One region of the Shinella oryzae genome, then DNA from elsewhere that is predicted to be linked to it. Evidence: riboswitches for the same ligand, from Rfam matches in the RefSeq annotation. Region 1 holds a riboswitch; the other holds the start of a gene.

What was found. Region 1 has a riboswitch for FMN ahead of ribB (3,4-dihydroxy-2-butanone-4-phosphate synthase). Riboswitches for the same ligand answer to the same signal wherever they lie in the genome.
Region 2: linked by a shared signal. The riboswitch ahead of K6301_RS09520 (6,7-dimethyl-8-ribityllumazine synthase) and the one ahead of ribB (3,4-dihydroxy-2-butanone-4-phosphate synthase) in region 1 are both predicted to bind FMN.

What each region holds. Positions count from the first base shown of each region.
Region 1 is NZ_CP081988.1:488,820-504,030, reverse strand. It holds gene K6301_RS18475 (polysaccharide biosynthesis/export family protein) at 1-550, shown strand, start outside; gene K6301_RS18470 (glycosyltransferase family 2 protein) at 554-1,525, opposite strand; gene K6301_RS18465 (oligosaccharide flippase family protein) at 1,529-2,986, opposite strand; gene K6301_RS18460 (polysaccharide pyruvyl transferase family protein) at 3,117-4,355, opposite strand; gene K6301_RS18455 (glycosyltransferase family 4 protein) at 4,571-5,770, shown strand; gene K6301_RS18450 (glycoside hydrolase family 140 protein) at 5,800-7,134, shown strand; FMN riboswitch at 7,189-7,335, shown strand; gene ribB (3,4-dihydroxy-2-butanone-4-phosphate synthase) at 7,421-8,056, shown strand; gene K6301_RS18440 (LLM class flavin-dependent oxidoreductase) at 8,245-9,651, shown strand; gene K6301_RS18435 (ABC transporter ATP-binding protein) at 9,777-10,571, shown strand; gene K6301_RS18430 (branched-chain amino acid ABC transporter permease) at 10,568-11,449, shown strand; gene K6301_RS18425 (branched-chain amino acid ABC transporter permease) at 11,453-12,505, shown strand; gene K6301_RS18420 (ABC transporter substrate-binding protein) at 12,522-13,850, shown strand; gene K6301_RS18415 (ABC transporter substrate-binding protein) at 13,905-15,211, shown strand, end outside.
Region 2 is NZ_CP081987.1:1,932,538-1,947,748, reverse strand. It holds gene bcoG (3-dehydrocarnitine:acetyl-CoA trimethylamine transferase BcoG) at 1-85, opposite strand, end outside; gene K6301_RS09570 (GlxA family transcriptional regulator) at 200-1,174, shown strand; gene K6301_RS09565 (LysR family transcriptional regulator) at 1,171-2,340, opposite strand; gene K6301_RS09560 (aromatic amino acid lyase) at 2,509-4,047, shown strand; gene K6301_RS09555 (dihydroorotase) at 4,060-5,436, shown strand; gene K6301_RS09550 (Zn-dependent hydrolase) at 5,439-6,707, shown strand; gene K6301_RS09545 (thiohydantoin desulfurase) at 6,707-7,804, shown strand; gene K6301_RS09540 (thiourocanate hydratase) at 7,987-9,648, shown strand; gene K6301_RS09535 (glycoside hydrolase family 25 protein) at 9,854-10,879, shown strand; gene K6301_RS09530 (L,D-transpeptidase) at 11,033-11,746, shown strand; gene K6301_RS09525 (ABC transporter substrate-binding protein) at 11,760-12,914, opposite strand; gene K6301_RS09520 (6,7-dimethyl-8-ribityllumazine synthase) at 13,232-13,708, opposite strand; FMN riboswitch at 13,794-13,940, opposite strand; gene K6301_RS09515 (ABC transporter ATP-binding protein) at 14,045-15,106, opposite strand; gene K6301_RS09510 (ABC transporter permease) at 15,116-15,211, opposite strand, start outside.

The sequences.
Region 1 (15,211 bases):
CCTGGAGCAGCAGCGCGCCGGCTATGTCGACGAGATCGATACGCTGGAAAAGAGCGGCAAGCTGCGCAATGGCGAACTCACCTTGCTGGACGAGGACGTGAAGCTCGCGCAAAGCATGGTGGCGCGGGGTCTTACCTCGAAGACGCAGCTGCGGGACAAACAACGGGAAATTTCCGCCACCAACCGCGATGTGCTGGAATTCGGCTCCTTTCTCGCCCGCGCACGGCAGAACCTGACCGTGATCGAAAGCCGCCTCGGCTCGTTGCGAGAACAGCGCCGGGGCGAAGTCGCAGCGGAGTTGCGTGACCTGAACATCGATATCCTGCGCCTGCGCCGCAAGATGGCCTACAGCCTGCAGGCGATGGCCGAGGCCGGCATCGCCATCGAACGAAAAGGCGGCGCGCGCCAGACGGCTTTCCGCTTCTCCGCCGTGCGGCTAGTCGATGGCAAGTACCGCGAAGTGCCGGTCGGCCAGACCGATCCGGTGCGGGCGGGTGATATTCTGCGGGTGAGCCTCGCCCTTGATACGGGCGATGTGGCGGAACGCTGAGGTCTATCGCTGGATCCTGGCGAGCAGGGAGCGCATGCGCGGCAGTGTGTCAGGTCGATGAAGCAGGTAGCCCAAAGGCGGCAGCACGGCGGTCGCCGGTGCCATGCGGAAGGCGAGGATCAGCAGCTTCCACGCTTCCCCGTTTCCCCTGAGCGCATGTGACACCGCCGACCAGTAGGCGCGTTCGGCGATACCGCGCCGGGCGCGACGGCGCAGCGTCTCCGCTCCGTCGAGCCATCGCCCTTCATGGTAGAAGAAGCTCTCGGCGGCATCGGCCGTGTGGCGGATGTGCAGGGTCTGGTGCGCCCAAAGCTCGGTCGAGCGGTTGGCATCATGCGAACGGATGCCTGCCTGGACGCAATCCAGCTCGGCCACGGTTCCATACAGCGCAAGCCGCAGCCAGAGTTCGTAGTCGTCGCTGTGCGGCAGTGCGGTCCGGTAGTGGCCTGCACGCTTCTGGACGCTGGTGCGCACGACGATGGACGGTCCAGGTATCTGAAAGACGCCGAGGCGGCAGAAGCGCTCGATGAAGGCTCGGCCGGTCATCAGCCTGAGTGGCGGATCGGCGGGCTGTGGTTCGATCTCCGGGATGGGTTCGTCGCCCCTTATCGCCACGTCGCGGCCGTAGCAGAAGGCGATGCCGCAATCCCGTTCCATGACCGCGGTCGCGCGGCGCAGTGCACCCGGGACCAGAAAATCATCCGCGAAGAGCAGGAGGAAGTAATCGGCGCGCGCCCAGTCGATCCCCGCGTTGAAGGAGGCATGAGGGCCGAGGTTCTCCGGCCGCAGAAGCAGCTCGACCCGCGAATCCGCGGCGGCGAGGCGTCTGGCGACGTCGGCGCTGTCGTCCGCGGAGGCATTGTCGACGATCAGGACGCGGATCTCGGCCATGTCCTGCGAAAGCACGCTGTTCACGCAGGCCTCGAGATAGCGGCCGTAATTGTAGTTGGGGATGACGACGTCGACGCTCGCCATGGTTCATGCTCCTGATGCCACGAGAAATCGTCGCAGCCGGCGGGCACGGTCGCGGCCGGCATTCAGCAGAACCTGGAGTTCGATAAGAAACGGATGGCGCGTGGCAAGCAGCCCTGCCAGCCATCCACCGCCGGCAAGAAGGATTGCACCGGCAAAGACGAGAAGCCCTGCCTCCTGATGTCCGGGCATCGCCAGGAGCGCGACAGGCCCCACCAGCGAAAATCCGGTGACGATGGCGCTTGGCATCAGCGCCGCCGCAAGGCCGGACAGGGAAAAGCGGACGTGGCGATGCACGAAGGCGAGCGCGACCACCATCTGGAGCGGCAGCGAGACGAATTGGCTCAATGCCATGGCCATCACGCCATGGAGGCTGGCGGTGCAAAGGATGCCGGCGGCAAGGCAGCGCGAGACCAGGCTTGCCAGGAAGGCGTCCCTGTTGCGGCCGAGCGCGAGCAGAAGCGGTCCTGTCACGATGACCGGCAGCCAGAAGACCGCCGCGAGCGCCAGCAAGCGAACGACGGGCACGGCCTCGGTCCATTGTGGCCCAAGCACGATACCGACGATCGAGGGGGCGAGGAGGGAAATCAGCAACACGCCCGGCCAGTAGAGGACGGACAGGTAGGCCAGCACGCCGAGATAGGTCTTCTCGATGTCGTGACCGTCACGCACGCGGCTTGCCAGCGCGGGAAAGGCCATGCTGTAGAAGGCCGACATGATGATCCGGTCTGGGATGCCGCAGAGGGTATTCGAGCGATTGTAGAGCGCGACCGAGGTCATGGAGGCGATGCGTCCCAGGATCAACTGCGGCACGGTTTCGTGCAGGCGTTCCACCACGAGCGCTGCGCCCTTGAACAGGCCGAAGCTGAGCACTTCACGCCAGCGCGCAAGGCCCGGGCGGAAGATCGCGGCTGCGGGAAAGGGTGAGCAGGTCACGGCGAGGATTGCCAGTATCAACGATCCCGAGAGCATACCCCATGCGAAGGCTATGGGGCCGAAGCCAAGGGCGGCTAGCACGATCGTGAACAGTGCCGCGGTCAGCGAAACCGCCGTGCGGATGCAGGCGAGCACACCGAAGCCCATCTCGCGTCGGAGGAGCGCGATAACGGGCTGGGCGAGCGCCTCGATGACGCCCGCCACCGCTGCCAGCGACAGGAAGAAGGAGAGATCCGGCGCGGCATAGAAGCGGGTGATAAGGCCGGAGAGGGCGACGAGGGCCGCGGCGATCATCACGCTGACTGCGACCTGAAGTGTCAGCGCGGTTCGCAGCGTTTCGACGTCCACCGTGCCGCGCTGGATGAGGAATTCGGACGTGACGAATTCGCGCGCGGAGAAGGCGACGACGGCGATAGCCAGGCCCGTCACGGCCTCGCCGATCTCGCCGGGCGTCAGGATGCGGGCCATGATCACCAGCACGGTAAAATTGATCAGGAGCGCGAAATACTGCTCCAGCGATGCCATCATATACGCGCGTCGGACCATGCGGCTCACACTTTCGGGAAATGGCTGGAGGTCTGCGGTGTCTGGATCACGAGGTTCATTCCGATGGTTGCAAGCAGGATAGGCGCACGCGCGACGATGCCCACTTGTCCATTCAGCGTAGGGCATCCTGTACAAGTGGTAGGGTCTTGCCGTGCCGACCGATCAGCACTTGTGCGAGAAGCAGATTCTGCTGACGCACGAGTTCGGCACGAATTGCCGTGTTGTGCCGGGCGATGACGTTTCCGGCGGCGGTGAGGTCGTCCAGAACCATGTCCACCTGTCGCAGCACCAGCTCCACGTCGAAGCGCTCGATATGCTGGCAGAATTCGGCGCGGTCGAATGCGGCCATCAGCTCGTCATTCTTCTCCGCATATCCAAGCGACAGGGCAGGGCGATTGAGCTTGAGGGCGCAGAGCAAATTGTGAAAGCGCGAAACGATGGCGACATCGACCTTCAAGACCTCATCCATGACCGCTTGCAGCGAGGACGTACGGGCCACCGAAAGCCGCCCGCGGCTGCCGGTTTCCGGAAGGGCGGCAAGGATATCGTCGAGCGCCTTTTCATCCGATGTGTCGCCCATGAAGAGGCGTATGTAGTGGCCGTCATCCAGGAGCCGGCGTGCGACCTCCGCGATCTTCTCGACATAGGTGGCGTAGATGGCCTCCGCGTCGGCATGATTACGCTCCCATCCGCGATATCGCATGACGCCGATGCCGATCGTTGCAGGCTTCTGCCGGTCACGCAGGGCGTCGGATTGCGCCGGCGCCTGCAGCCCGAAGGCAAGATCGGGAAAGCGATGGTCGGGCGCGGTGTCGATGCCCAGGCCCCGGACGTAGCGCAGGGAAAAGTCATCGCGGTAAGAGCGATAGGTGGCCATGCGCGCGGCCGATGTGAGGAACCAGCGACTGAGCGCGCCGCGGATCGGGCCGGCACCGATGCTGACGAAGGCGATGCGGGCGCCGCGCAGCCTGGCGGCAAGGCACCACCAGTAAACGATGAACGGCCAGCCGAAAGGCGACTCCTGGAAGTCATCAAGGATACCCGTCCCGGGGATCACCATCACATCGACATCGCCCATTATGCGCAGGATCGAGGCAAGGCTGACGAGCCGGCTGAAATTGCGCCCCAGCCCACTTTCGAGCCAGCGCCGCGTTCGTGAGACAGAGGCCCTGCGGGCGCGCAGGCCGATCACGTCAAGTCTGAACCGTTCGCGGATCGCTGCCGGATTGGAGCAGACGCATAACAGGTTCGCATCGGGAAGCGCTCCGCGCAGAAAGCCGAGCATCGCCTCAAGCGAGCCGTCATTTCCCGAGTTTCCGGACCCGAATTGCCCAAGCAAGGCGATTTTCATGGAGCGTCCGCCGCTGTCGAGTATGCGTTGAAAGGACAGTCAAGCGGCCGCACTATCGCGCCGTGATGCAGTGCGGAAAACGCCGATATTCGGAGACAGGACCTGCGCCGAAAGAGGTAGAAAGCAGGCCATCTCCTGCCAAGAGCCGCCCGCGGCCTCCAACGCCCAGCTTCTCCCATGACCCATCCGGCTTACAAAAGAAGCAGAGGGCCGCCATGAAGATCGCCTATTTCGTCCTGCCGCATCTCGGCGGCACCTACACCGTGTTCAGAAACCTGCGTGCGGGTCTCGCCCCGCACGGGATCGAGCTTTGCTGGCTCGGCCTCGCGCCGGCGGGCCAAGGGCTTGCTTCAGGACTGGAGCAGGAAGCGGCATTCGGCACGCTCGTGGAGGTACCGTCCCAGGTGGACGACAGGGCCGCCGCGCGCCTATTGGAGAGGGCGATCCTTGCGGGCGGGTTTGACGGCGTGGTGGTCAATGTGCTCAGCGACCGCATACAGACCAATATCGTGCGCTATCTTCCCGCCGATCTCATTCGCCTGATGGTCGTACACAACATCACGCCGGGAACCTATGCGGCGGCCGAGGCGATCCGGCCTCATGTGCATGCGACGGTCTGCGTGTCGCAGCGCTGCCGCGATGATCTTGTGAAGCGCCATCACTTCCCCGCCGGGCGCACCAGCGTCATCGCCAACGCCGTTGCGCTGGATGCTTTCCCCGAAACCGGACGGTCGCCACGACCGAGCGGGCAGGGACTTCGCCTTCTTTTTCTCGGACGGATCGAGGACGCCTCCAAAGGTGTGTTCTGGCTGCCCGACATCCTGGCGCGGCTGCCGGCATCATCGACCCTGACCATCGCCGGCGACGGCCCCGATCTCAAACGATTGAAGGCTGCGATGCCGGAACGGGCGCCGCGGATCGTTTATGCCGGAGCCGTTGCGACGCAAGCCGTGCCCGCGCTGCTGGCGCGCCATGATATCTTCCTCATGCCATCGCGCTACGAAGGATTGCCGATGGCGCTGGTGGAGGCCATGGCGGCGGGATGCGTGCCGGTCGCCTCGCGGCTTCGCGGCGTTACCGACATGATCGTGGAGCATGGCCGTGACGGGCTGCTTTTCCCGGTCGGCCATACCGCCAGTGCTGCCGAGACCGTTCGCACTCTCGACACGGATCGTGCGCAGCTTTGTAGCCTCTCGGTCGCTGCGCGTCGCAAGGTCGAAGGCGCTTTCACGGTGGAGCACATGGCGGCCGGCTACGCCACGATATTGCGCGGGATCGCGGCAGACCCGCCATCAATCGCCGCACCCCTTTCGATCGACGGTTGGTCGATACCGCGCGGGCTGCGTGCCGGCCTGCGCACCTTTCTGCCGCGGCCGCTGAAGAACTGGCTGCGGGGTGTCCGGGAGCGGCTTTGAGCCATGGTATCCAACAAGGAACAGGGAAGATGCGGACCATTGGTTTTACCCTACTGATCGGCCTCATGTTGCTGGCCGGTCGCGTCATGCCAGCCGGTGCCGAGGCGCGCTTTCCCCTGCGCATCGCCGCTTTAGGCACATATCTGGAGGATGCGGCCGGAAAGCCGTTCCTCATCACAGGCGATGCGGCCTGGTCGCTGATCGCCGATCTTCCGCCCGAGGATGCCGATCTCTACATTGCCGATCGAAAGGCGCGAGGGTTCAACACCATCCTGGTCTCGCTGATCGAGCATGAATTCGCGCGCAACGCGCCGAATAACGCAGCCGGCGTCGCGCCTTTCCTGGCGCCGGGTGACTTCGCGCGACCGAATGATCGCTATTTCGCCGATGCCGAGCACGTCCTTGATGCCGCGCTTCGGGCCGGCATGCTGGTGCTGCTGGCACCGGCCTATACCGGTGCGAACGGTGGGCCACAGGGCTGGTATGCGGAGATGGCGGCGGCGGGGCCGGAGACCTTGCGTGCTTACGGGCGCTATATCGGCAAGCGCTATGCCCGCTATCCCAACATCATCTGGGTGCAGGGCGGTGACTACGATCCACCGGACCGTGCGCTGGTCGATGCATTGGCGCTGGGCATCGAGGAGGGGGCGCCGGGCGCGATGCAGACCGTCCACGGCAATCGCGACAGCGCGACGGCCGCCTATTGGCCCGATGCGAAATGGCTGTCCATCGATACGGTCTACACCTACGAGGATGTCGCGGCCGCCGTGCAGGCACGCTATCGGGCCGGGCCGCACCGGCCGTTCTTCATGATCGAGTCGCGCTATGAAGGAGAGCATGGGGTCAAGGCGGCCGAAATCCGCAAGATCGCCTATGGTGCGCTTCTGTCGGGTGCGAGCGGCCAGGTTTTCGGCAACAACCCCGTCTGGCATTTCAGCGGCCCCGCTCTCTACGACACGCCGGAGGGATGGCGGCAGGCACTCGATAGCGAAGGGGCAAAGAGCATCGGCCATCTGGCGGGCCTGTTCGAGCGCTTCGACTGGTGGAAACTGAAACCGGACGACGGGCGGTTCGTGCGTCATATCGAAGGCATACCGTCCGCCAATGCCATATTCGCCGTCGCAGGCGATGGAACCTTTGCCGCCGCCTACGTCCAGGGCGTCGCCGCGCTCGATCTCGACCCTGCGGTCCTGGCGGCCGCGACCGACGCCGTCGAATGGTACGATCCCGCGACCGGTGCACTCGCCGCCACGGAGCCTGAAGCCGACCTGCGACGACTGGTGGTGCCGACATCCTCGAGAGCATCCAGCGCCACGGACTGGCTGGTCGTTCTGCGGGCGGCGGGTGGCCTGCGGGACAATTAGATCGGTGATACCTAACGCCGCTCTTGCATTTTCCTATCAAAATTCCTTATCTAGAGATGTTCTCAGGGCGGGGTGAAATTCCCCACCGGCGGTATCGGGCGAGAGCCCGGAGCCCGCGAGCGCCTTTCGCGAATGAAGGGGTCAGCAGATCCGGTGCGATGCCGGAGCCGACGGTTAAAGTCCGGATGGAAGAGGGCATGTCTGCAAAACCGCTCGTCTGCGCGGATGCAGGCCTGTTCGCCCAAGGGATGAATCGCCGCTACGGCAACCCTTGAAAGGCAATGAAATGGCACTGTCGAAAATTGAAGACGCAATCGCGGCCTTGGCACGTGGTGGCATGATCGTGGTCGTCGACGACGAAAACCGTGAAAACGAGGGTGACATCATCGTCGCCTCGGAGGCGGTGACGCCCGAGATCATCGCGTTCATGATGAAACACGCCCGCGGCCTCATCTGCGTGGCGATGGAGGGCGAGCGTCTCGATGCGCTCGACATTCCGCTGATGGTTCCCCAGAACACGGAGTATCTCCAGACCGCCTTCACCGTCTCCGTCGATTATCTTTCCGGCACGACGACGGGTATTTCGGCGGCTGATCGGGCGATAACCGTCAAGGCGCTGATGGATCCCGCCGCACGGCCGCAGGATTTTGCACGACCGGGCCACATATTCCCGCTGCGCGCTCATCCGCGCGGCGTGCGCGGCCGACCGGGCCACACGGAAGCCGCCGTCGATCTCGCGCGTCTCGCTGGCAAGGTGCCGTCGGGTGTGATCTGCGAGGTCGCCAACGACGACGGCACCATGGCGCGCCTGCCGGAGCTGATCGCCTTCGCAGAACAGCATCAACTGCCGCTCATCAGCGTCGAGGATCTGATCGGCTTCATCGAGGCACGCCAATCCGACGCGTCCGCGAACGCGGCTTGATCGGGTCTCTGCTAAGTCAACGACGAAGGGCTTTGAACGCAGGGTATCGGCTTGGTGAAAGGCCGGCACCCTGGGCCTGAAGCGCAGCGGAAATTTGTTTCAAGATAAATTCTATAAAAAATATAGAATGCCTGTCCGGCATCGTTTTGGGATCATAATGTCTCGTCCAGCCAAACGGACGAGACTTCATGAGCAAGACGATACGATTCAATGCCTTCGAGATGAATTGCGTGGGGCACCAATCCCCCGGCCTATGGCGTCATCCGCGCGACCGCTCCTGGGAATACAAGGATCTCGACTATTGGACGGATCTCGCGAAGCTCCTTGAAACCGGGTTCTTCGAATCCGTGTTTATCGCCGACGTCGTAGGCTATTATGATGTCTACAAGGGCAATTTGGACAATGCCCTGCTCCAGGGCGTGCAGATCCCCGTCAATGATCCGCTGCAATTGGCCAATCCCATCGCCCAGGCGACCAAGCATCTCGGGATCGGCATTACCGCATCGACCTCCTTCGAACACCCTTACACGTTCGCGCGGCGCCTCTCGACGGCAGACCACCACACGAAGGGTCGTGTCGGCTGGAACATCGTGACCTCCTACCTCGAGAGCGGTGCAAAGAATGTCGGACAAGGCGGGCTTCGCTCCCATGACAACCGCTATGATGTGGCGACCGAGTATGTCGAGGTGCTCTACAAGCTCCTCGAGGGCAGCTGGGAAGAGGGCGCTGTTGTCAGGGACAAGGAGCGCGGCATCTTCGCCGACCCCACGAAGATTCACGAGATCGGCCACAAGGGCAGATATTTCGAGGTCCCCGGGTATCATCTGAGCGAACCGTCGCCACAGCGCACGCCGGTTCTTTTCCAGGCCGGCGCATCGGGCGCGGGCAAGCAGTTCGCGGCAGGCCATGCGGAATGCGTCTTCATTTCGACACCGCTCAAGGATGCGACGCGGGCCTATGTGTCCGATATCCGACAGCGCGCCGCCGCGCAGGGCCGCGACCCGAAGAAGGTGCTGATCTATGCGATGGCGACGATCATCGTCGACGAAACCGATGCGAAAGCGCGGGCGAAATACGAAGAATACGCGAGGTATGCCTCGTATGACGGTGCGCTGGTGCTGATGTCCGGATGGACGGGCATCGATTTCGGTCACTACAAGCCCGCCGACACGGTCAAGAAGGTCAAGACGAACGCCATCATCTCGGCCGTCGAGCACCTGTCGGAAGGCGACAAGGTCTGGACGATCGAGGAACTAGCGAAGTGGGGCGGCATCGGCGGTCTCGGGCCGTTGTTTGTAGGGTCCGCCGCGACGGTTGCCGACCTGTTGCAGGAATGGGTGGAAGAGACCGATATCGACGGTTTCAACCTGGCCTATGCCCTCGCACACGAGACCTTTGCCGATGTGATCGGTTATCTCGTACCGGAGCTCCAGAAGCGCGGTGTCTACGCCACCGGTTACCGGGACGGCACGCTTCGCGAAAAGCTTTTCGGCGATGGCCCGTACCTTCCGGAAAGCCACCCCGCCCATCGCTTCCGCGATATCGAGCGGGTGAAGCGCGAGGAGGCGGATGCCGCCGCCGGCGAGGCTGCATGACGCCGATCTAGTTTTACGCGCGGCCGTAGCCGCCAACCCTTCCCAGCATACGGACCGGACGCCCCGTCACCGATCGGGCGAGCGCGGGCCTGTGTGCGTCAGGACGCAATGAGGAGCATGATACGATGACCACTTCAGCTGGTCCCGCCCTGGAAGTCAGAAACGTCTCGCTCTCCTTCAAGGGCGTCAAGGCGATTTCGGACCTGTCCTTTCAGGTCGAGCGCCGTGAAATCTGCGCTCTGATCGGTCCGAATGGCGCTGGAAAGAGCTCTCTGCTGAACATTCTGAACGGCGTCTATATACCGGATTCCGGCGAGATCGTGTTTGAGGGCGAACACTTCCGGCGCATGCAGCCGCTCGAGGCCGCGCGGCGCGGAATCGGCCGGGGTTTCCAGAACAATGCGCTGTTTTCCGGCATGAGCGTGCTGGACAATGTCATTGCCGGCCTGTCGCGCAAGTCCCGCGTGACGCTGGTCGAGGAGGCGTTCCGGCTGCCGCGTGCGCTCTCGCAGGAGAAGGCGTTTCGCGCGCGGGCTCTGGATGTGCTGAAGCTGTTCGACCTTGAGAAACATGCCGAAACTGTCGTCGGCACTTTGCCCTATGGCGTTCAGAAGAAGGTGGAGATCGCCCGCGCCATCGTCGCAAAGCCTCGCCTGCTTCTGCTGGACGAGCCGCTGGCCGGAATGAACGCCGCTGAAAAGCAGGAGATCGCGGCCGTCATCGCGCGGCTCAACAGGGAGCTGGACCTCACCGTCGTTCTCATCGAGCACGACATCGGCATCGTCCTGAAACTCGCCCACCATGTCGTTGTGCTCGACTACGGACGCAAGCTGGCCGACGGCCCGCCGGAAACCATCCGCGACAATCCGGATGTCATCGCTGCCTATCTCGGCGCACAACATGCGGAGGCCGCGGCATGAACATGTTCCTGGAAACCTTGATCGGCGGCCTGCTTGCCGGCACGATGTATTCCCTCGTCGCCATCGGCTTCGTGCTGATCTACAAGGCGTCGGGCGTCTTCAACTACGCCCAGGGCTCGCTGCTGTTGTTTGGCGCGCTCACGTTCGTCACGCTCACCGATCAGGGCGTGCCGGCGCTCGGTGCGATTGCCGTGACGATCGCCCTGCTCATCGTCACCGCCATCGCCATCGAAAAGCTGTTGCTGCGTCCGCTGACCAACCGCAGCCCCATGACGTTGTTCATGGCGACACTCGGCCTCTCCTATGTCGTGGAGGGCGTCGCGCAGGGCATCATGGGATCGCAGGTGCGGGCCCTGAACCTCGGCATCGACGACCTGCCGATCTTCCTCGGCGACATCATGATCAGCCAGTTCGACCTCATCGCCGCCGGCGTGGCGCTTGCAATCGTCGTCGTCCTGTCGCTGCTGTTCAACCGCACGCGCATCGGCATCCAGCTGCGGGGCGTGGCGGACGATACGCGCGCGGCGCTGTCGCTCGGCATCGATATCAACCGCATCTGGCAAATCGTCTGGGCAGTCGCCGGACTGGTCGGCCTCGTCGCCGGCTTGCTGTGGGGCGCGCGCCAGGGCGTGCAGTTCTCGCTGTCGCTGGTGGTGCTGAAGGCTCTTCCCGTCCTCATCATCGGCGGCTTCACCTCGATCCCCGGCGCCATCGTCGGCGGGCTGATCGTGGGAGCCGGCGAGAGCCTGGCCGAAACCTATATCGGCCCGTATCTCGGCGGCGGCATCACGCCCTGGTTCGCCTATGTGCTGGCGCTCGTCTTCCTTTTCATCCGCCCGGCCGGCCTGTTCGGCGAACGACAGATCGAAAGGGTCTGAGCCATGTCCGAGATCAACCTGCCCGCTGCCGCCGAACCTGTCGATCCCGTCGGCCTGAAGGCGCTCGGCATTGCGGCGGCAATCGCCGTGCTTCTTGCCGCCCCTTTCCTCGCTTCGGAATACTGGATCAACGCGATCATCGTGCCGTTCCTGATCCTGTCCCTCGCTGGCCTCGGCCTCAATCTCCTGACCGGCTACGCTGGCCAACTTTCCCTTGGCGCCGGCGCGTTCATGATGGTCGGCGCCTACGCGACCTTCTCGCTCCAGCTGCGTGTTCCCGATCTGCCGTTGCCGCTGGCGCTGGTCGTGGCGGGTCTCATCGCGGGTGCCGTCGGGCTTCTCTTCGGCATTCCGTCGACGCGCATCAAGGGGTTCTACCTGATCGTCAGCACGCTCGCCGCCCAGTTCTTCTTCGAGTGGCTGTTCCTGAAGTTTCCCTGGTTCTACAATGGCAACTCGTCCGCCACCATCGCGCTGTCGCGCGGCCTCTCCTTCTTCGGGCTGGAGGCCAATACGCCGCACGGTCGCTACTACCTGACGCTCGGCATCGTCGCGCTCCTGACGCTCCTCTCCTTCAACTTGATCCGCGGCCAGACGGGGCGGAACTGGATGGCGATCCGTGACATGGATACGGCCGCCGCAGTCATCGGCGTCCCGGTCTTTCGCGCGAAGCTGCAGGCCTTCGCGGTCTCAAGCTTCATCCTCGGCATCGCCGGCGCGCTCTGGGCCTTCGCCTATCTCGGATCTGCCAGCGTGCAGAGCTTCGGCCTCACGCGCTCCTACCAGATCCTTTTCATCATCATCATCGGCGGTCTGGGCACCATTCGCGGCGCTTATTTCGGCGCGGCCTTCGTCAGCCTTCTGCCGCTGGCACTCGACTGGCTGTTCCAGCACGTCTTCGGCGGCCATGTCGATGCCGGCCTGCTCCAGAACATCCAGAAAGCGATCTTCGGCCTCCTCATCATCTGGTTCCTGATCAAGGAGCCGGAAGGATTGGCGAGGCTTCTCGGCTTGCAGCGAGCGCAGGGTGCGCGCCGCCGTCTTTTCCCATCTTGAACCCAGGAGTTGAACCATGAAACGTCTGCTTGTCGCCGCGTTGTTAGCCGGCACGCTTTTCTCCAGCTTCACCCCGGCTTCGGCCGAGGAGGTGAGCCAGTATATCCCGCTGCCGACCTATCGCGTCGGCGCCTATGCGTCATCCGGCGAACTCTGGTGGGCCGGCGAGCGGGATTATTTCCGCTACATCAACGAGGTGGAAGGCGGCGTCGAGGGTGTGAAGCTCAACTACGAGGAGTTCGAGACCGAATGGAGCCCGGACCGCACCGTCGAGGTCTATGAGCGTGTGAAGGCCGGCAAGGACGGGTCGCCGCTCGCCTTCTTCTTCACCCACGGCACGCCGGCGACCTATGCGCTGCTCGAAAAGGCGGCAGCCGACAAGATCCCGTTGATCGATCCGGCCGGCGGGAAGACGGAGACGGTCGACGGCACGGTCTTCCCCTATGCCTTCCCGCTGCTGTTCAGCTACTACAGCCAGGCGTCGACGGGCATCAATTACATCGCCGACAAGGTCGGCGGCTTCGACAAGCTCAAGGGCCTGAAGATCGCGACCGTCTATCATGACAGCGCCTATGGCCGCGCCAGCCAGCCGGCCGTCGAGGCGCTCGCCAAGAAGTACGGCTTCGAGAATATCCAGATCCCCGTCGCTGATCCCGGCAACGAACAGTCGCCGCAGTGGCGCCAGATCCGCGAGCAGAAGCCGGACTGGGTCTTCCTGCGCACTTGGGGCGTTTCGACGGTCGTTGCGCTGAAGACGGCCCAGCGCTTCGGCTTCCCGGCCGATCATATCATCGGCGACGTCTGGGCGGGGTCGGAATCCGACGCCATTCCCGCGGGCACCGCGGCCATCGGCTATTCGGCGCTCGCACCCTATCCGGGCGGAACGGATTTCGAGATCCACAAGCGCCTGAAGGCCGAGATCCTCGACAAGGGCAAGTCCGACCTGCGGGACCAGAAGCTGTTTGGCGCCGTCAACTACAATATCGGCCTCGTCAATGCGGCGCTCGCCGTGGAAGCGCTGCGCACCGGTTACAAGCATTTCGGCGCACGCCCGCTCAATGGCGAGGAGGGCCGCTGGGCCTTCGAACACCTGACCATCGATGACAAGCGCCTCGAGGAAATCGGCTTCAAGGGCCTGCTTCAGCAGATCAGGATCACGCCCACCGATCACGAGGGCGGCGGGGCGGCCCGCATCCAGAGCTGGGACGGCGAGAAGTGGGTGCTCCAGACCGACTGGATCAAGGCCGACCACGAGCTTCTCAATCCGCTGATCAAGGAGGGCGCCGCGGCCTACGCCAAGGAAAACGGCATCACGCCGCGCACGCCGGAAACCGAAACCAATTGATTCCATGGCGGGGCGTGGCGGGTGCCACGTCTCGACCCCCAACAGGAGATGGGTATGTTCAAGACTTTCTTGCGCGGCGCGATCGTCGCAGCCGCTTCCGTGCTGGTGCTTGCGGGCTCCGCACAGGCAATCGACACGACGTCGGGACCGGACAGCGACAAGCAGTTCTTCCCGATCGCCAGCTATCGCGTCGGTCCCTATGCGGCCTCCGGCGCGTCGATCTGGGCGGGTCGCATCGACTACTACCGCTACATCAATGAAGTGGAGGGCGGCATCAACGGCGTGCCGATCGTCTGGCAGGAATGCGAGACGGAATGGACGGCCGAAAAGGGCATCGAATGCTACGAACGCTTCAAGCGCGGCCTGAACGGCGCGCCGGTCTCTGCCTATTTCCCCAACGGCGCACCGGCCGCCTATGCGTTGTCCGACCGTGCGGCGCAGGACAAGATTCCGCTGGTGACGCTGGCCTATGGCCGCACCGAAGCGACCGACGGGCGCGTCTTTCCCTACATCTTCCCGGTCATGGTGACGTTCTACAGCGAGGCCTCGGCCGTCGTGAACTACATCGCCGAGAAGGAAGGCGGCTTTGACAAGCTCAAGGGCAAGAAGATCGCCACCGTCTACCATGATAGCGCCTATGGCCGAGAAACGCTCGATCCGCTGGCGCTGCTTGCCGAGAAGTACGGTTTCGAGAACATCCAGATTCCGGTGCCGGATCCGGGCAGCGAGCAGTCCTCGCAGTGGCGCCAGGTCCGCGAGCAGAAGCCGGACTGGGTTTTCCTGCGCACCTGGGGCGTTTCCACGCCGGTCGCCATCAAGACGGCGCAGCGCTTCGGCTTCCCGGCCGACCGCATCATCGGTGATGTCTGGGCATCTTCGGAAGAGGACGTCATTCCCGCCGGCAACGCCGCAAAGGGCTATCTCGCGCTGACACCCTATCCGGCCGGCGCCGATTTCGAGATCCACAAGCGCCTCAAGCAGCACATCATCGATACCGGCAAGTCGGATCTGCGCGACACCAAGGCGTTCGGCAGCGTCTACTACAATTCCGGCCTCGTCGATGCGCTCATATCGGTCGAAATCGTCCGGCAGGCGCAGGCGAAATTCGGCAACAGGCCGATCACGGGTGAGGAAGGTCAGTGCGCGTTGGAACACCTCAAGCTTGACGATGCCGCACTCGATAAGGCCGGTTTCCTCGGTCTCGTCCAGAACCTCCAGCTGACGCCTGCCGACCACGAGGGTGGCGGCGCCGTGCGTGTCCAGCAGTGGACCGGCGAGAACTGGAACCTTGTCAGCGACTGGGTTCAGGCCGACCGCGAGGCATTGCGCCCGCTGATCGACGCCAAGTCCGCCGCCTATGC
Region 2 (15,211 bases), on a different replicon from region 1:
GCACATGCGGCGACTTGCCGGCGGTATCGCCGGAGCCGGTGACGGCGCAGGTAATGAAGACGTCGCGGTTCATCGCAAGAGGCATTCTCGTTCTCCCAGTATTCTCGTTAGGGCCATTACGAGCCAAGAGCAGGCGCAATGCTTTCACTTTTCAGATCCATCCTTGACAATTTAAGAGGCGCATTTGCATGCTTGCGCCATGCTCGACCTCTCGTCCGATACGCTCGACATCGATCTTCTCATCCTGCCCGAGACGAACCTCATCCTCGTCGCCTCGGTCATCGAGCCGCTGCGCGCGGCCAACCGCATTTCCGGCCAGGCGCTTTACCGCTGGCGGATGTTCTCGCCGGATGGCCACCCCATCGAGACGCGCAGCCGCATTCCCGTTCCCGTCGACGGCGTGTTCCGGCCGGAAAAGGAGACGGCGCCGCTTTTCGTGCTGTCGAGCTATCAATGGCAGATGAGTGCGACGCCCCTGTTGCGGCGCCAGCTTTCACAGACCGCGCGCTACAGGACGATGATGGCGGGCATCGAATCGGGCAGCTGGCTTCTGGCGGAGGCAAGCCTGCTCGACGGCTCTTCCGTGACCGTTCACTGGGAGGACATGGAGGAATTCGCCTCGCGCTATCCGCAGATCGCCGTGATGCGGGAGCGCTATGTCATCGACGGCAAGCGCATCACCTCCGGCGGCTCGCTGCCGACGCTCGACCTGATGCTGGAGATCATCCGTCGACGGCAGGGCTATTCGCTGGCGCTGGAGGTGTCGCGGCTCTTCATCTACGAGCATGAGCGCACCGGCGGCCTCCTGCAGGTGCCGGCGCTCGGCAATATGCGGGTCGCCGACCAGCGCGTCAGCCAGGCGGTGCGGCTGATGGAGGAGACGGTGGATGCGCCGCTGACGCTGGCACGGCTGGCCAGGCGCGTCGGCATCAGCGCGCGGCACCTGCAGGACCTGTTTCAGGAATCGATGGGCGTGGCGCCGCACCAGCACTATCTGGCGCTGCGTCTCAACGCAGCCCGGCGCAAGGTCATCGAGACCAAGGCGGAGTTTGCCGATATCGCGGCGCTTACCGGGTTCAACTCGTCCTCCGCGTTCTCGCGCAGCTACCGCGCGCACTATCACGAAAGCCCGACGGAGACGCGGCGGCGGCTGCGGGCGGGCGTGAAGGTTTAAGGCGCGCGCCGCGACAGGATGGGGATCACCGTTTCCGCAGCCTGGCGGGACAGCGTGTCGCGCGGCCAGACCAGGCTCAGCGATTGCCGGTAGGCCGGGCCAAGCGGCAGCAGCACCGGCGGCGGGCGGATATTGGCCAGTGAGTTTTCGGGCAGGATCGACAGGTGGCCGTGTTTCAGCACGAGGTTGATGATGACGGGGATGGAATCCACCTCCACCAGCGTCAGGCGCGCCCGCTCGGCCGGCGTGAGCGTCGCCTCCAGAAAATGATCCGTCATCTGGCGCAGGCCGCTACGCGGGCTCGGCACGGCAATCGGATGGCGCCGCAGAAGGGCCGCGAGATCATGGCCGTCGTGTTCCCTCAGATCGCGAGGGGCGGCGAGGGCGAGCGGCGACTGGTCGATCAGGCAGCCGTCGAACTCCGCCGGATAGCGGTCGGTATCAAGTAGGATCAGGTCGAAACGGCGGTTCTTCAGGCCGGAAACGAGTTCGTCTGCCGTGGTCGAGGATAGGAAGAGCGGCTGGCGCGGGCGGGCGGCGCGCCACTCGACCGCCAGCCGCGCCAGCATGCCGGCGATCTCGCTTTCATGGCCGAAGGGAATGATGGCGCCGAGCCGCCAGGTGGCGACGCTGCGCCGGAAGCGTTCCGTCGATGCGGCGGCCAGCGTTTCCCAGGCAGCCGTGATGCGCTCGGCAAGCGCAAGCGCTTCAAGGCCCTCGGGCGTGCAGCCGATGCCCTTGGCCGAACGGTCGAGCAGCGTGCAGCCGATGGCCTTCTCCAGATGCGCGAGCTGGCGGGTGAGCTGCGGCTGGCCAAGGCCGTGGCTTCTGGCGGCGGCATTGATGCTGCCCGCCTTGGCCGCGGCGGCGAAGCGGGTGAGCGACGCCAGCGGAATGGCGTGCCCGCCCGGTGTTCCCTGCCCGAGGGACAGAAGCGTTGCGGCGGCGCGGGCGATCTCGGCAAAATGCGGCAGGCGGTTCTCCGCCTCCAGCGTCGGCACCAGCGCCTGCCCGTCGCGGCGTACCAGCGGCACCGAGAGCGCTGCCTCGACACGGCGTAGCGCGGCGCTCGCGCTGGAGGCCGGACGGCCGGCGCGGGCGGCTGCCCTGCGGATGCCACGCTGTTCCAGTATGTCATGCACGAGGCTGAGGGTGGCCAGATCCACGGGGCGCTTCCGTTTGCAGGATGATGTTCGGTTTGTAACATAGGCCGTGCGGATTTTGGGATATCTGTTTGCGCCCTGTTGCGCTTAACATCCCTCGCGTAGTTTTCTGCTTTCCAGGAGAGGCCGTGCGGCTTTTCCGACAGTGCTTTCGATACAGGCTTTGGGGACATGCTCGCTTCCGCCGATACGCTCTACCTCACCGGCCAGCCGCTCGATTTCGCCACGTTGGAGGCGATCGGCCGGGCGGCCCGGCCATCGGCGGCTTGCGAGATGGGCATGGGACGGGTCGCGAGCGCGCGGCATGTGGTGACCGACCGGCTCGCCACCGGCCTGCCGATCTACGGCGCCAACACCGGCGTCGGCTCGATGAAGGACAAGCTGTGGACGGCGGACGACCTCGTCGAGTTCAACAACAGCCTCGTCAAGGCGCATCATTTCGGCACGGGCGAGCCCTTCACGCTGCCGATCGTGCGCAAGGCGATGGCGATCCGGGTGAACACGGCGCTCGGCGGCTATTCCGGGTGCAGCCCGGAGCTGATCGACGCCTTCCTGGCGCTGCTCGAAAAGGATGTCGTGCCGGTGGTGCGCCGGCATGGGTCGATGGGCTGCGCCGATATCGGCCTGATGGGCCAGATCGCCGCCGTGCTGACGGGCGAGGGCGAGGCCTGGTATCGCGGCGAGCGCCTGCCGGCCGCCGAGGCGCTGAAACGGGCCGGATTGAAACCCCATCACATGCAGCCGCGCGATGCGCTGGCGGCGCTGAGCGTCAACGCCATCTCGCATGCCGCCGCCGCCGACGTCGTGCGCGAGGCGGCCAAGGCGATCCGCAATCTCATGGTGACAGGCGTTCTCTCGTCGCTGGCGCTCGGCGCATCCGCCGATCCGTGGCGGGTCGCCGCGCGCCTTTCGGCCCATGGCGAGGCGATGGCCGGCCGCTGGTTCGAGGCGCAGGCCGCCTCCGGCCACTGGCCGAAGCCATCTGCGATCCACGATCCGCTCAGCCTGCGCATGACCGCGCAGGTCTTCGGCGCCTGCCTCGATACGCTGATGAATGCCGCCGAGCGCATCGTGGAGGCCACCGCGCAGTCGGATGACAACCCCGTCGTCATCGACGGCGTGATCATGGCATCGGGCGGCTCGCTGCCGCTCTCGACCACGCTCTATGTCGAGGCCGCGCAGACGGGGTTCGCGCATCTTGCCCGCAACGTGCTGAACCGCTGCGTGCTGCTCGCCAACGGCGTGCGCCGCAACCTGCCGGTCAATCTCGTGGCGCCGGGCGAGGCGGCGACGGGCTTCGGGCCGCTGCTGAAACTCGCCGTCGAGCTCTACATGCGCATCCAGTCGCTGGCGGTGCCGATCTCCGCGCAATCCATCGTCGTGGCGGGCGGGCTGGAGGAGGAGGCTACCTTCCTGCCGCTGATCGTCGAGCGCATGGAAAGCCAGGTGCGCGACCTTCGCCAGCTTGCCGCGCTCGAAGCCATGCTGTCGGCGCAGGCGGTGGATCTCGCGGGCGACAATGTCGAGGGCGTGGCCGCCATCGCCTATCAGCGCACGCGCGCGATCAGCCCGTTCTATCGCAAGGACCGGCCGCTTTCCGCCGAGATCGAGGCGCTCGACCGCGATCTCGCCTGCCCGGATGCGCTGGCCGCCTTCCTGGACATGGCGCCCATGGCGGATTTCGACACCTTCTTTGCCCTCAAAGCCTGACGGAGACACGACATGGCCGATTTCGATCTCGTTGTGAAAGGCACCGTCGTCCTGGCGGACCATATCGTTGAAGGCGGCCACATCGCGGTTCGCGACGGCAAGGTGGTGCATGTAGGGCAGGGCGCCATGCCGGCGGCCAAAGAGCGGCACGACCTCTCGGGCGCGCTGATCCTGCCCGGCGCCATCGATGCGCAGGTCCATTCGCTGTCGCAGAAGAAGCAGGAGGATTTCATCTGGTCGACGCGTTCGGCGGCGGCGGGCGGCGTCACCACCATCGTCGATATGCCGTATGACGAGGGCAATCTCGTCTGCTCGGCCGAGGCGGTAAAGATCAAGGTCGATCATGCTTCGCCGCAGGCGCGCGTCGACTTCGCGCTTTATGGCACCGTCGATCCCGAGGAGGGGCCGGCGCGCATCGGCGAGATGGTCGAGGCGGGTGTCGCGGCCTTCAAGTTCTCGACCTTCGGCACGGATCCGAAGCGTTTTCCGCGCATTCCCGCCGCGCTGCTCGAAGACTGCTTCCGCGCCATCGCCCCGACGGGACTGACGGCCGGCGTACACAACGAGGACGACGAGGCGGTGCGCGCGGCCATCGCGAAGGTGAAGGCGGCCGGCATCACGGATTATCGTGCGCACGGCCTGTCGCGCCCGCCGCTGACGGAACTGCTCGCCTCCAACCAGATCTACGAGACGGGCGCTGAGACCGGGTGCCCGGCGCATGTCGTGCATTGCTCGCTCGGCCGCGGTTACGAGATCGCCAGCGCCTATCGTGCACAGGGTTTTCGCGCGACCATCGAATGCTGCATCCACTATCTGACGCTTGATGAAGAGAACGACGTGGCCCGGCTCGGCGGCAAGGCGAAGATCAATCCGCCGATCCGCCCGCGCGCCGAGGTGGAAAAGCTCTGGCGCCACGTGGCCGCCGGCAATGTCACCCTGGTGTCCACGGATCATGTCAGCTGGTCGGAGGACCGCAAGACCAACCCGGACATGCTGGCCAATGCCTCCGGCGTGCCGGGGCTGGAGGTCATGGTGCCGCTCTTCGTCAAGGGCGCGCTGGAGCGCGGCATACCGCTGACGCGCGCCGCCGAACTGATGGCGCTGAACCCGGCCCGGCACTTCCGCCTCGACCATGTGAAGGGCGCGCTGCAAGCCGGCAAGGACGCCGACATCACGGTGCTGACGCCCGAGCCTTACACCTATGACGCGGCGGCGAGCGGCAACAATGTCGCGGGGTGGTCGCCCTATAACGGCATCCGCCTGCCGTGGCGGGTCTCGGGCACCTATCTGCGCGGCAGGCTCGCCTTCGATGGCACGAAGGTGCTTGCCGAGCCCGGCACCGGCGCTTTCGTTCGGCCGCTGCCGACGCTCGTTTCCGGGGGAGGCTGAGAATGGCCCGTTCAACCAATCTGCCGGTCGATCCCGCGCGCATCGCTGACGTGATCGACGGGCTTGCCCGGCTTACCGATCCGGGACGGCCCTATACACGGCGTGCCTTTACCGCTCTGTTCCCGGCAGGGCGGGATTTTCTCGAAGGCGCGTTCCGCGCCGCGCGGCTCGAAACGCGGGTCGACGCGGGGGGCAACCTCGTTGGCCGCCGGCCGGGCCGCGCGCCCGATCGTGGCACGATCATGCTCGGCTCGCATTCCGACACCGTGCCGGATGGTGGACGCTATGACGGCATCGCCGGCGTTGCGGTAGCGCTCGAAGTGGCGCGCGCGCTGGCCGACCAGGGCATCGAACTCGAGCACGACCTGGAGGTCGTGGATTTCCTTGCCGAGGAGGTCTCTGTTTTCGGCGTTTCCTGCATCGGCAGCCGCGGCATGGCCGGCGTGCTGCCGGATGAGTGGCTGACGCGCGAGACCGGCGGACTGACGCTGGCGCAGGGCATCCGCGATGTCGGCGGCGATCCCGCGCGGATTGCCGCGGAAGCACGCCGGGACATCGCCGCCTTCCTTGAGCTGCATATCGAGCAGGGCCCGGTGCTGGAGACGGAAAAGCTCGATATCGGCGTGGTGACGGCGATTGCCGGGATCACGCGCATCGAGGTCGTCGTGGAGGGACGAGCCGACCACGCCGGCACGACGCCGATGGGTGCGCGGGCGGATGCGCTGGCGGCGGCCGCCCGGCTCGTGACGGGAATCGAGGCGCTGGCCAGATCGTTCTCCGAAGGGCCAAGCCATTTCACCGCGACCGTAGGCGAATTTTCCATCGAGCCGAATGCCGCCAATGTCGTGCCGTCGCGGGCGCGCCTGCTGATCGACGCGCGCGCCGAAGAGCGTACGACCATGGATGTGTTCGCCGCCTCCGTGGACCAGCTCGCCGAACAAATCGCGCGGGAGACGGGCACGGCCATCGCCGCGCCGCGGCGTCTGTCCGACAATATGCCGACACCCGGCGACCCGCTGCTGCTGGATGTGCTGGACGCCGCCTGCGAGGCCGTCGGTGCCGGGCATCGCCGCATGGCCTCCGGCGCCGGGCACGATACGGCCTTCATGGCGAAGGTGACGCGGGCCGCGATGATCTTCGTCCCGTGCCTAGGCGGGCGCAGCCACGCGCCGGAGGAATTCGCCGAGATCGACGACATCGCGCTCGGCGCGGCGGTGCTTTTTAACGCAGTGATTCAGCTGGATGAGAAACTGATTCAGGAGAACGCCTAATGGGCCGGATTTTAAAGGAAAAAGACGTCGAGGCGGCTGTCCGGGGCGGCTCGGTCTATGCCGCCGGTGGTGGTGGCTGGGCCGACCACGGGCGCATGCTGGGCCATGCGGCGGTGTCCATCGGCAAGCCGGAACTGGTGTCCATCGACGAACTCTCCGACGATGACTGGGTGGCGACGGCCGCGGCCATCGGCGCGCCGGCCTCGACCACGCGGTGGGAGATGCGCGGCGTCGATTACGTCAAGGCGGTGGAACTGCTTCAGGACGCGCTCGGCGAGAAGGTCGCGGCGCTGATGGTGGGGCAGAACGGCAAGTCCTCGACGCTGAACGGCTGGCTGCCGTCTGCCATCCTCGGCACGAAGGTGCTGGATGCCGTTGGCGACATGCGCGCGCATCCGACCGGCGACATGGGCTCGATCGGCATGGCCGGCTCGCCCGAGCAGATGATCCAGACCGCCGTTGGCGGCAATCGTGATGAGAACCGCTATATCGAACTCGTCGTGCGCGGCGCCACCGCGAAGGTCTCGCCGATCCTGCGTACGGCCTCCGACATGTCGGGCGGCTTCATTGCCTCGTGCCGCAACCCGCTGCGGGCGTCCTATGTGCGCAGGAACGCGGCGCTCGGCGGCATCTCGCTGGCGTTGAAACTCGGCGAGGCGATCCTGGCGGCGGAAGGCCGGGGCGGGGCGGCGATCATCGACGCCATCGTGAAGACGACGGGCGGCGCCATCCTGACCGAGGGCACGATCACCGACAAATCCGTGGTCTACACGAAGGAGGCCTTCGACATCGGCACGGTGACGCTCGGCAAGGGCGACACGGCGTCCGTGCTGCATGTGATGAACGAATACATGGCGGTGGAATCCGCCGACGGGACACGGCTTGCGACCTTCCCCGACGTCATCACCACGCTGTCGCCCGAAGGCGAGCCGCTGAGCGTCGGGCAGCTCGAAGTCGGCATGTCGGTCTTCGTGCTGCATGTGCCCAAGTCGATCATCCCGCTTGCGTCAAGCGTGCTGGATCCCACGGTCTATCCCTCGGTGGAGAAGGCGATGGGGATCGAGCTGGCGCGGTATGCGCTGGAGACGGTGGTTTGAGAGAAGAAGGTGCGGTTGCCCCTCACCCTAACCCTCTCCCCGCAAGCGGGGAGAGGGAACGTGCCATACGCGACGCCTGAATTTGAGGAACCGGCGCGGCAACTCCCTTCTCCCAGCTTGCGGGGAGAAGGTGCCGGCAGGCGGATGAGGGGCCGCACCCCACGATACGACAGGAGACACCCATGCCGAAGCCCAACCCACGCCACCCGAATTACCCCATCCCAAGCGGCCCCGTGCTGCGCGCCAAGGGCTGGCGGCAGGAGGGGTTGCTGCGGCTGCTCGAAAACGTGCTGTCGGTGGGTGAGGACCCGGACAATCTCATCGTCTACGCCGCGCTCGGCAAGGCGGCGCGCAACTGGGCGGCGCACAGGGCCATCGTCAAGGCGCTGAGCGAGATGGAGGAGGACCAGACGCTGGTCATCCAGTCCGGCAAGCCGGTCGGGCTGCTCAAGACCCATGCCAAGGCGCCGCTCGTCATCATGGCGAACTGCAACATCGTCGGGCAATGGGCGAAGGCGGAGGTGTTCTACGAGCTCCAGCGCAAGGGGCTGATCTGCTGGGGCGGGCTGACGGCCGGCGCCTGGCAGTATATCGGCAGCCAGGGCGTCATCCAGGGCACCTATGAAATCTTCATGCGCATTGCCGAAAAGCGCTTCGGCGGCAGTCTCGCCGGCCGCTTCATCCTGACGGCCGGGCTTGGCGGCATGGGCGGCGCGCAGCCGCTTGCCGGCCGCATGGCCGGGGCGGCCATCCTCTGCGTCGATATCGACCCGGCACGGGCGGCAGCGCGCAAGGCGGTCGGCTACCTCGAACATGTCGCGCCGGATCTCGATACGGCGCTCGCCATGATCGATGCGGCGGTGAAGGAAAAGCGCGCCACCTCCATCGGCCTCGTCGGCAATGCGGCGGAGGTTTACCCCGAGATCGCACGGCGCGGCATCGTGCCCGACATCGTCACCGACCAGACCTCCGCGCACGACCTCGTCTACGGCTATGTGCCGAAGGGCATGAGCCTCGACCAGGTGAAGGGCCTGCGCGACGACGGGCAGGGGCAGCTGATGGCGGCAAGCCGCGCTTCGATCGTCGAGCATGTCTCGGCCATGCTGGAGTTCCAGAAAAGAGGCTCGGAGGTCTTCGACAACGGCAACCTCATCCGCACGCAGGCGCGGGACGGTGGTGTGGCCGATGCCTTCGACATCCCGATCTTCACGGAAGCCTATCTGCGTCCGCTCTTTGCGCGCGCCATAGGTCCGTTCCGCTGGATGGCGCTCTCGGGCGAAGAGAGCGACATCGCCCGCATCGACGATCTCGTGCTGGAGATGTTCCCCGACAATTCCATCGTCACCAACTGGATCCGCCTTGCGCGCGAGAATATCCCCTTCGAAGGCCTGCCGGCGCGCATTGCCTGGCTGGGGCACGGCGAGCGCACCGCTCTGGCCTTGGCGGTCAACACGCTGGTCGCCGCGGGCGAGTTGAAGGGGCCGATCGCCTTTTCGCGCGATCATCTCGATGCCGGCGCCATGGCGCATCCCAACATCATGACGGAGCGTATGAAGGACGGTTCCGACGCCATCGCCGACTGGCCGCTGCTCGACGCCATGCTGCTCTGCTCGTCCATGGCCGATCTCGTCGTCGTGCATTCCGGCGGTGGCGGCTATGCCGGCTACATGACGAGCTGCGGCGTGACGCTGGTGGCGGACGGAACGAACGGCGGGGCTGAACGCCTCGAACATGCCCTGACCAACGACACCTCGCTCGGCGTGATCCGCTATGCGGATGCGGGCTATGACGAGTCGTTCGACGAGATCAAGCGGAAGGGCATCGGCCATATCGCGCCGGGATGATGTGGCATGCCTGATCGCCCGGCGTCAGGCTGTTTCGAGAGATTAATAACAATTGTCAGAAAACGCGAGGCATTTCGCCTTAAGTGACTGAAATGTCTCAGTCAGCTGTAAACGTTGCATTTAACATTTCGCGGTAATCTTCCGTTAGTAATTCCGTCCCTGCAGCGAGAGGGCGGGCTCCGGTTAGTTTTGCGTGCGAGTGCCTATGCGTCTTTCGATCCTTACGGCGGCCCTCCTTGGCTGTGTTACCCTGGCGGGCTGCGCGTCGAGCGCAGGTCCCGAAACGGTCCTGTCCATCAAGCCGTCGCGCGAGACGACGAGTTCGGTCAAGGCGACCGGGCCGGTGCCGGAAGTGGCGGTCGGCCAGGGCAAGGTGAAGGCCGAAGGTGCGAGCGAAATGCTCGCCTGGGCCGGGCCGGTGCCTGAAACCCATGCCTTCGAAGCCGTTGCCGAGAAGGCGGTGCGTCCTACCGCGCGTCCCGAAGAGGGCGCGGTAACGGCCGAGATGCCGTCCATCGGGAAGCTCGGCAAGCGCTCACGCATCTACAGCCAGCAGTTCCGCGATGCCAAGCCGATCAATTTCGGCAAGCGCGCGCCCAAGCACTACCAGGTCCACGGTGTCGACGTTTCGCGCTGGCAGGGCGATATCGACTGGGTGAAGCTGCGCACGCAGGGCGCCAACTTCGCCTTCATCAAGGCCACCGACGGCGGCGACCACACCGACCCGATGTTCCGTCACAACTGGCGCGCCGCCAAGGAGGCGGGCATCCGCCGCGGCGCCTATCACTTCTTCTACTGGTGCCGCGTGGCCAGCGAGCAGGCGGACTGGTTCATCCGCAACGTGCCGAAGGACCCGGACGCGCTGCCGCCCGTCATCGACGCCGAATACAACGGTGAATCGAAGTGCAAGCGCCGCCTGACGCGTGCGCAGTATGTCGAGAAGATCCGTGTCTTCGCCGAGCGGCTGGAGCGCCATTACGGCAAGCGGCCGATCATCTATACCGCACCGGACTTCTACGCCGACAACCTGTCGGGCGAGCTGAAGGAATATCCGTTCTGGCTGCGCTCGGTCGCCGCCCATCCGTCGGTGCGTTACCCGAACCGCCGCTGGCTGTTCTGGCAGTATTCCGGCTCGGGCCTGTCGCACGGCGTGAGCGGCAAGATCGATCTCAACGTCTTCGTCGGCAGTGAGAACGACTGGCACAACTGGCTTGCCGGCCAGTCGACCTGACCGTTTTGCGGCCGCTGCCGTGTCGTGACGGCAACGGCCGCGACGGTAACGCTGTGCATCCCGAAGATGTGATCTTCCAATCGCTTGCCGCCGGCATCGCCGTTGGCTAGCGATCCTGCATCCATACGGGATTTGCAGGAGTTGTTTCCAGAAATGTCTGAGATCGGTGTCTTGTCGCGCAGGGCCTTCCTCATGGGGGCTGCAGCGACGCTGGCGGGGTGCGCAACCACACAAGGCGGCGTGAAGAATGTGCCCGTTCCGCAGAAGGTCAGCTACCCGATCGTCCCGGCGACGGACGAGGAGCTTGCCGCGCGCTATGCGGCCGTCGAGGATGGCGGACATCTCATTCCCGCGATCCCCTACAAGGAGATCGACCCGAAATACTATCGCCAGCGCGTGAAGGATCCGACCGGCGAAGCACCGGGCACCGTCGTGGTGGATACGCCCGGCCGCTTCCTCTACCTGGTCGAGCCCGGCGGTACGGCGATGCGTTACGGTGTCGGTATCGGCCGCGACGGCTTTGCCTGGGAGGGCGAGGGCATCATCCACTGGCGCCAGCCCTGGCCGCGCTGGAAGGTGCCGGCCGACATGATCGCGCGCACGCCGAGCCTTGCCCGATATTCGGTCGAGAATGGCGGCATGGATCCCGGCATCAAGAACCCGCTCGGCGCGCGGGCGCTCTATATCTTCCAGGACGGGAAGGACACGCTCTACCGCCTGCACGGCTCGCCGGAATGGAAATCGATCGGCAAGGCGACCTCGTCGGGCTGCGTGCGGCTCGTCAATCAGGACGTGATCGATCTCTACAAGCGCGTGCCCTATCACGCGCGCATCGTCGTGCATCAGGGGCCGCTGGGCTCGGTCTGAGGCCGCCTGCGGCTCAGGCCGCCTTGAACCGCGCCATAATCTCGGCGCGGGCCGGATCCGTGAGCGTGACGGCGGCGCCGAATTCGAGCGGCGTGAGCGCGGCCTCGTCGGGATAGACGATCCTGTTGCCGGTGATTTCGGCCGGCAGCAGGGCGACGACGCGGCTGTCGGTGGCCGGCGTGCCATTGGCGATATGTTCGCGCACCGCCTTCTGCGGGTCCATCAGGAAGTTCAACAGCGCGTAGCCGGCTGGCTTGTTGGGCGCATTCTTCGGAATGGCGTAGAAATCCGACCAGATCTCCCCACCATCAGAACCGAGGGTGAAGGCGATCTCGGGCACGTCGCGACTGAGCTGCGCGCCGTCATTGGTCCAGCACATGGTCATCCAGGCATCGGTGCCGCGCATGGCGGGCTGATAGTCGCTGGTGACGGCATAGAGATGCGGCTTGACCTCAAGCAACAGTTCCCCCGCCTTGGCAAGCTCCTCGGGCTTCACCGAGTTGAAGGAGAAGCCGAGCGAGACGAGGGCGTTGCCGATGGCGGTGAGCTGGTAGTCGTGCACGATCGCGCGGCCGTCCGCCTCGTCCATGGCGGCCGCGAAAAACTCCTTCCAGCTCGTGACCTTCACCTTGTCCGTGTTGTAGGCGATGCCGGTCGTGCCCCAGTTCTTCGGCAGCGCAAAGACCTTGCCCTCGGCGGTACCCTGGCTGGTGAAGCGGGCATTTTGGGTGCCTGCATCGAAATTCGGCAGGCGGGACAGGTCGATCGGTTCGATCAGCCCGAGGCGGGCATAGGTGGAGATCGTGTAGTTGGTCGGCACGAACAGGTCCCATCGGGCGCTGTCGGCCCGCAGCGCCTCCAGCATCTCCTCGTTCGAACCGAAGATGTTCACCTCTACCGCGACGCCCGTGGCAGCGGTGAAGGCCTCGAACGTCGCCGGGTCGTGATAGTTCGGCCATGTCGCGATCGACATGCTCGATCCAAGATCGTCGCTCGCATGGGCGGCCGATGAGAACCCCGCCTGGCGGGCGAGAACGGCGGCGGCGAGGCCGAGGCCGGTTACTCCCAGGAAATGGCGGCGGGTGATCGAACCGCGCTTGAGGCGCATGAAGGTGTCCGTCAGCGCGCCGGCCTCCATCGCGTCATGTTTGCTGAACCGTTTCGACATCGCGCTGTTCCCCTGCCGTTAAGTCGGCCTCGTTGCCACGGGCCGGAAGGACGGGCATGCCGGTGGCCGCCGGAAATGAGCCCGCGCAACAGGCGGTCGTGCGCATGGTAAGCCGGGAGAGGTGATTTATCCGTAAATCGCGCACCCCCAACATTGGGACTTGTGCGGTGCATCGGGCATGCGGGCGGGATCGTCCGGCACGGCAGCGCGCCATGCTGGGACCATAGCAAACCCGGCCGGCGCCGGGTCTGCTCTTGTCATTTCAACGCGTTATCGCCATGCGCTGGCAGGACGATTCCGCTCGTTGAGGCATCGATTCAAGCGACGGCGGCGAGAGCGGCCTGCGCGCGGGCGTCGATGATCTGGCGCGCGGCGTTGGCGGCTTCCTTGCCCTTGATGACGAAATGGTCGCGGAAGAAGGCGATATGCGCTTCCGATTCCTGGAAGTTGTGCGGCGTCAGCACGGCAGAGAGAACCGGCACATTGGTATCGAGGCCGACGCGCACGATGGCATCCACCACGGTGCCGGCGACGAAATCGTGGCGGTAGATGCCGCCGTCGACGACGAGCGCGACGCCGAGAATGGCGGCATATTTGCCGGTGCGGGCGAGCAGCTGGGCATGGAGCGGAATTTCAAGCGCGCCCGGCACGTCGATCACGTCGACATCCTCGGCGCGGCCGCCAAGCGCTTTCCATTCGGCGACGAAAGAATCGACCGCCTGATCGACGATGCCGGCGTGCCAGCGGGCGCGGATGACGGCGATACGGGAGGAGGGGGTGGCATTCGCATTCATGTCTAGGCCTTTCAAGGGTTGAGCCATTTTTCAACGGTCCCCTTGGGCGAACATGCAAGCTCTCCGCCAGCGCGGCGGTGGTCCTGCTTGCCCTCTTTCATCCGGACTGTGACCGTCGGCTCCGGCATCGCACCGGATCTGCTGACCCTCCCATTCGCGGAAGGCGCTCGCGGGCTCCCGGATTGCTCCGGATACCGCCGGTGGGGAGTTTCACCCCGCCCTGAGAACATCAGGACCATAACGGGCAAACGCCCGCGGATCAAATCCGCGGGCGACGCAAAGAGCGACTTTCACGACAGAATTTTCCAACCTTCGCTGGAAGGCTGGAATGAACGGCTAGTCGCGGATGATGAGCAGGTCGCTCGCCACGAAACGCAGCGTGACCGTCTCGCCCACCACCGGGGGCACGAGGCCCGGGCTGTTGAACATGTCGAAGGAGATGATGCTTTCGCCGACCTTCATGCGGGTTCGGATGACCGAGCCCAGGAAGTTGGTGGAGACCACCTCGCCGGACAGCGCGGTATCGCCCTTAGCACCCGGCGCGATCGACCCGGCCTCGGGACGCAGCGCCAGCGAGATCGTGTCATCCGCCTTCACGTCGCCGAGCGGCTCGCGCAGGGTGACGCCCTGGTCGCCGATCGACACGCGGTTGGCGGCGGGATCGACGACCTTCGCCTCGATGAGGTTCAGCGTGCCGACGAAGTTGGCGACGAAGCGCGTGGCGGGGCGGTTGTAGATATCGGCGGGCGCGCCGATCTGGTCTGCGCGGCCGGCATTCATGACCACGATGCGGTCTGAGATCGACAGCGCCTCTTCCTGGTCGTGCGTAACGAAGACGGTGGTGATGCCGAGCTGCTGCTGGATCATGCGGATCTCTTCGCGCAGCGACACGCGGATCTTGGCGTCGAGGGCCGACAGCGGCTCGTCGAGCAGCAGGACCTGCGGCTTCGGCGCGAGCGCGCGGGCGAGCGCCACGCGCTGCTGCTGGCCGCCCGACATCTGGTAGGGGTAGCGGTCGGCGAGGTGGTCGAGCTTGATGAGGCCGAGCATCTCCTTGACGCGCTGGTCGATCTCCGCCTTGGGACGACCGGCGACCTTGAGGCCGAAGGCGACGTTTTCGGCGACGTTCATGTTTGGGAAGAGCGCATAGGCCTGGAAGACCATGCCGATGTTGCGCTGGTTGGGGCGCAGGTTCGCCTGGCTCTTGCCGTTGATGGTGATGGTGCCGCCGGAGGGCGTCTCGAAACCGGCGATCATGCGCAGCACCGTGGTCTTGCCGCAGCCGGACGGACCGAGGAACGAGATGAACTCGCCCTTCTCGATGGACATGTTGAAATCCTTGACGACCTGGACGGGGCCGAACGATTTCTGAAGGCTGGTGAGGGTCAGGAAGCTCATAAGGGGTCCTTAGGCGGCGCTTTGCGCGCCCTTCTGGAAACGGGAGACAAGCTGGATCAGGCCGAGGCAGCCCCAGGTGATGCCGAAGGCGATCACGGCAAGAGC